Methanococcus vannielii SB: one gene and its partner. The protein of the gene in region 1 binds, or shares a complex with, the protein of each later gene. Links are inferred from orthologs where the notes say so. Each region holds a gene or a part of one and is shown on either strand. Other genes may lie near its edges.

Region 1 (2,926 bases):
CAATTTGAACTGGACTATAGTCCGTTTTTTCAGTCCAACCTTTTATTAATACTTTACCGTCTTTTGCATCGAGTGCAACTGTTACTTTTTCCTTTCCCACAATACTGGAGATTTCACGAACGATTTTAGGATTTTGAATTGCAACTGTTCCAAGTATCACTTTTTCTGCACCCTTTTCAATAAAATAAAGTGCATCTGAAACGCTCCTTATCCCCCCACCAATTTGAACGGGAACTCCTGAATTTTTGATTATTTCTTCAATAAATTCGTCGTTTACACGCTTTCCATTTATTGCACCATCGAGGTCAACAAGATGAAGCATTTCAGCACCTTGTTCAACCCATTTTTTTGCAATTTCAGGAGGATTATCAAGTTCCACGTGTTTTTTATCAGGATTTCCCTGTATAAGTTGCACGCACTTTTTATTTTTCATATCAACTGCGGGAATTATAAGCATTGTATTCACCTTTTTTTATAATCCTACTTTACGTAAAGTAGGAAAGTTCTAGGCATTTAAAAACATTTAAAACTATGTTAAATTAGGTTTTAACATATATATTGGTACCTAAGAAACTAATTAAAAATTAACTGATAAATTAACTTTGTGACAATATTTAAATGAAAATTAAAATTTCTAAAATTAAAATGTATTTTAAAAGTATTATTTTAGCAATTTTATTAAATTATAAATATCTTCCCCTTTTTTCTACCTCTTTTATATACTGTAAAACCAGCTCTGAGTGGCCGTATTTAGAATATCCTTCGATGATTTTATCCCATATTTCCCCAAATTTATCGTAATGAATACTCATTATTGATTTTTTTAAAACTATCAAATCTATTGCTTTATCTTCAATTAAATCAGAATACTTTCCAAGTCCAAAATCAATCATGTATGCATCAGTATTAACTATAAAATTAGACGTAGTTAAATCGTTATGTATAATTTTTCCTTCGTGCATTTTTCCAATAAGTTCTCCAATACTTTTACAAAATTCTAAATTACCTTCCTCAATTAAGTCTTTTAAAAGTTTTCCATGAATATATTCCATTGTAATTTTTTTGTTTTCTATATCAATATCAAAGATATGAGGTGAATTTACACTAAAATCCTTGATAATTGATAAAAATCTTGCTTCCTTTACAGTTCTTCTCGTTCTTATCATTTCATCAAGTTCCGCTGTGCGGTATCCTTTTTTAATCCTTTCTTTAGTGATAGATTCCCATTCAAGGTATCTTCCTTTTAAAATGTCTGCTTCTGCACCTTTTCCAATCAAATGCCGTGGTATTTGCCTTTTTTTATTTAGAATATCTAATTCATTTTCAGTAGATTTAACGACCCAGTTTACGTCAACCATATCGGTCCTAAAATGGGGAATTGTTTTTGTATCCAAAATATCCATTCTTTTTCCATTAATATATTGTAGTATTCCAAGCCATGCAATCATTGCACCGTTATCTCCACAAAATTGCTTTTCTGGAACGTAAAAATCAACATTTTGTTCATTGCACATTATTTCTAACATTTCTTTCAAACGGTCGTTTGCAGCAACTCCTCCAACAAGCATTATTTCTGGCTTATTAGTGTGTGAAAGGGCCCTTTCAGTAATTTCAGTAAGCATTGAAAATGCCGTTTCCTGTAATGAATAACATACATCTTCAATTTTTTCATTTGAATCATATTTTTTCATTGAAGCCGTTAATAAGCCTGAAAATGAAATGTCCATTCCTTTTACCGTATAAGGAAGTTTTAAAAATTTTTTTCCTTCTTTGGCGTATTGTTCAACAAAAACTCCACCGGGATGTGAAAGATTGCAGTATCTTGCAAACTGATCAAGACAGTTACCTATTGCAATATCGAGTGTTTCCCCTATTACACGATATTTTTTACCCGTATATGCTAAAACTTGGGTGTTTCCCCCACTTACATAAAGTGTTAGGGGGTCTAATGCATCTGTTTTAAGTTTACCTATTTCAACGTGTGAAACGCAGTGGTTAACTCCGATTATTGGTTTTTTTAGAGAAAGAGCTAATGCCCTGCCTGTTGTTGCAGTAACCCTCAAACTTGGCCCTAAACCGGGACCTTGTGAAAATGAAACTAAATCAATTTTATCAAGAGGAATTACTCCTGAAACTTCATTTAATAATTTAATAAAAGTTTCTGCGTGGTGATCTGCAGCCTCCCTTGGATGAATTCCCTGTATTTTAGGCGTATATATCACAGTTTTATTAAATAAAACTTCCCCATTTGAAGTAATAACTCCAACTCCCGTCTTTTCAGCAGTCCCTTCAAGCCCGATACATATTAATTCATTAGAATTGCCCATAAAAGTCACCATACTTTCAATAAATAAAAATAAACATCTGTTTAAAAAAGATATGCCAAAATTCAAATAGTAATTAATTTTTTATATTGTGTATCCTTATTAAACATATATATTTATGTAGAATTTATGTAATTTTTAATTCGATATAGTTTGATAAAAGAGTTTAATACAAGAATTAAATATAGAGGGAAATAATGAAAACACTACTTATACATTCTGATTATTTGGAATTTACTGCTAAAGAAAAAACCAAAATTGCAGAGGATGCAGAAATTTTAAACGGAAAAATGGATGAATGTTTAACCGTTTTTATTGCCGTTGAAAAGGAAGACGAGTCTGACCCTGTTGCAGTAATTAAAAATGCAGTTTTTGAAATAATAAAAACTGCTGGAAACTTGAATGTTAAAAACATTGTAGTTTATCCTTATGCGCACCTTTCAAGTGATTTAGGATCCCCAGAAACTGCAAAAGAAATTTTAAAAGGAATTGAAAAGGAACTTTCAAGCTCTTTTGAAGTACTTAGGGCCCCATTTGGATGGTATAAATCATTTAAAATTAGCTGTAAAGGCCATCCATTAAGTGAACTTTCAAGAAAGATC
Region 2 (2,804 bases), 1.1 Mb from region 1 along the record:
ACTGCTTCGGAGTGATTAAAAAGTCCTTCTGCTTCTGCAATAGTCGTTACAACGTTACTGATACCTAAAAGTCCGTTTTTAGATAATTCCTGTACGGTTGGTTTTTTAATAAATGTTTCAACGCTTAATCCAGAATACATTTTTGCACAAGCAGAAGTTGGAAGAACGTGATTTGTTCCAGTTGCATAGTCCCCAACTGAAACTGGAGCATAGTTACCTAAAAAAATGCTTCCTGCATTCTCAATGAAATTTAAAATTTCCCTTGGATTTTCAGTCATTATTTCAAGATGTTCTGGAGCATATTCGTTTGTTAATTTTATACACTCATCAATCGAACCAATAATAATTGCGGAGTTTTTAATTGATTTTTCAATTATTTCGGTTCTTTTTGCAGTTTTTAATTCTTCAAATATCTTTTCTTTTATTTTTTTAGCTTTTTCTTCACTATTTACTGTAATTATGCATGAGGCATCTGGATCGTGTTCAGCTTGAGCCAAAAAGTCAACTGCAACGTATTCTTCGTTAGTAGTTTCATCACACATTATAAGCACTTCAGAAGGCCCTGCGGGAAAATCAATTGAAACATCACCATATACTAGTTTTTTAGCAGCAGTAACAAAGACATTTCCCGGTCCAACGATTATATCCACTTTTGGAACCGTTTTAGTCCCATATGCAAGGGCTCCAATAGCTTGTGCCCCCCCAACTTTATAAATTTCATCTGCCTTTGAAATGTCTGATGCGACAAGTGTTGCAGGATTTCCTTCTGTCCCATTTGGAGGGGAGGTCACAACTACTTTTTTTACGCCTGAAACTTTTGCAGGAGTTACGGTCATTAAAACTGTTGAAGGGTAAAATGCACGACCTCCCGGAACGTAACATCCTGCTTTTTCAACAGATCTTATAACCTGCCCTGCCCTTACTCCATTCTTTTCAACTTCCCATTCATTAATATTTTTCAGCTGTATTTCATGAAATTCCCATATATTTTCATATGCTTTTTCAAGTGATTCTACAACTTTTGAATCAATTTTTTCATATGCTTTTTCAATTTCTTCAGGAGTTACCCTAAAATCATCAATTTCTACTCCGTCAAACTTTTTAGTATATTCCTTTAATGCGAAATCTCCGTTATTTTTCACATTTTCAAGTATTTCGCTGACTTTTGGTAAAATATGCGATATATTATTTTTATTTCTATTAAGTATGGTTTCAAGGTCTCTTTCATTTAATTCTGATATTTTTTTAACAATCATAAATACACCCTAAGGGGAAGTTTTTTTACTTTAGTAACGTATTTAATTAGATGACCTCAATAAGGGCAACTTTTTCACAAACTCTTTCAACAAGATTTTTACAATTTTTAATGTCAAATAAGGTTTTTATTTTATCTTCTTTATATTCATTTAGTTCCAATACTTCATCATCCAAAGTTCCGCCTATTAAATCTAATATTTTTTGAAAAGTTTCTAAATCTTTACATATAATGCACACGTTTCCTGATTTTGCACCAAAGGTTTTTATTGCATTTGATATCTGTTTTGTTCCCGAAATTCTTAAAAGGATTTCAACCCAAATACTGCTTGAAATATTTTTTTTTGTTTCTGCCTGATATATCCCTTGTAAAATATGTGTTTTCGTTGCAATCAAATCTGCATTTAATAGCTGAAATTCAAGGTTCATTTTAAATATTTCTTCAGGCACTTTTGAATTTTTAACGCCCTTTATTATCATATTATCCCTTTGTAGTCGGTAATATTTATTTACTAACGTATAATTATACTATAATTATAATATACATATAGTATAATTATAATATATTTAATAATATACCATAATTAAAATATTTTAAAGAATTTTAAAATATTTTTCTATAATCTTTTGTTTAATCATGTCATACATAATCTATATCGGGCATGCATTATATTTTTTAGCATACCTATACCATACATATTTTATTATTAATTATTAATTATTATTAATTATTAATTTAAAACAATTTTTTAGTTTCACATTAAAATATGGACTTAAAAATAAGATAAAAAATAAAATAAATTAAAAACTAATCGAAAGCAATATATAAATTCTATTTTAATTAGTATGTATTATTGAATTTAAAGTAAGGTTACGAAACTACGATTAAATATAATATCGTACATAAAAATTGAAAAAAGGGAAACTATGAAAGTAATTTTAGTTGGTGCAGGGCCTGGTGACGAAGAATTAATTACACTAAAAGGAATTGAAGCAATAAAAAATGCAGATGTAATCGTTTATGATGATTTAATAGGGGAAAAATTGCTAAAATATTCTAAAAAAGATGCAGAACTTATCTATGTGGGTAAACGGAAAGGAAAACATTCACATAAGCAAGAGGAAATAAACAAAATTTTGATAGATAAAGCAAAGGAAAATAAATTGGTTGTAAGGCTTAAGGGTGGAGATTCTTTTGTTTTTGGCCGAGGGGGCGAGGAAGTTTTAGCACTAAAAGGAGAAGGAATAGAATATGAAATGGTTCCAGGAATTACTTCATCAATTGCAGTTCCGGAAATTTTTGGAATTCCTGTAACCCATAGAAAAGTTTCAACGTCATTTACTGTTGTCACAGGACACGAAGCAGAAGATAAGTCCGAAGGTGAAATGCAAGTTAAATTAAGTGAACTAAATGCAGATACGATTGTTATATTAATGGGGATTACAACACTTGAAAAACATGTATCTGAACTTTTGAAAAACCCTAAACGGACTTTGGATACGCCTGTTGCAATATTGATGAATGGTTCACGTGAAAATCAAAGAATTGT

Evidence for each region. The genes of interacting proteins can lie anywhere in the genome.
Region 2: the proteins of MEVAN_RS07250 (region 1) and cgi121 are in contact, whole or in part, in a crystal structure (PDB 3ENH), measured with the Methanocaldococcus jannaschii proteins. The link is inferred for Methanococcus vannielii SB from one-to-one orthologs.

The regions. Positions count from the first base shown.
Region 1 is NC_009634.1:1,436,581-1,439,506, reverse strand. The notes cover bases 6-2,850. They hold MEVAN_RS07250 (bifunctional N(6)-L-threonylcarbamoyladenine synthase/serine/threonine protein kinase), read right to left. Parts: upstream 2,328-2,850; coding sequence 684-2,327; downstream 6-683. Other genes in these bases: MEVAN_RS07245 (threonine--tRNA ligase), read left to right, coding at 2,522-2,850; hisA (1-(5-phosphoribosyl)-5-[(5-phosphoribosylamino)methylideneamino]imidazole-4-carboxamide isomerase), read right to left, coding at 6-457. In the rest of the region: more of hisA, read right to left, coding at 1-5; more of MEVAN_RS07245, read left to right, coding at 2,851-2,926. UniProt on the Methanocaldococcus jannaschii protein: Required for the formation of a threonylcarbamoyl group on adenosine at position 37 (t(6)A37) in tRNAs that read codons beginning with adenine.
Region 2 is NC_009634.1:340,585-343,388, reverse strand. What follows is about bases 19-2,741. They hold cgi121 (KEOPS complex subunit Cgi121), read right to left. Parts: upstream 1,735-2,741; coding sequence 1,303-1,734; downstream 19-1,302. Other genes in these bases: cobA (uroporphyrinogen-III C-methyltransferase), read left to right, coding at 2,182-2,741; hisD (histidinol dehydrogenase), read right to left, coding at 19-1,256. Also shown: more of hisD, read right to left, coding at 1-18; more of cobA, read left to right, coding at 2,742-2,804. UniProt on the Methanocaldococcus jannaschii protein: Component of the KEOPS complex that is probably involved in the transfer of the threonylcarbamoyl moiety of threonylcarbamoyl-AMP (TC-AMP) to the N6 group of A37, a step in the formation of a threonylcarbamoyl group on adenosine at position 37 (t(6)A37) in tRNAs that read codons beginning with adenine.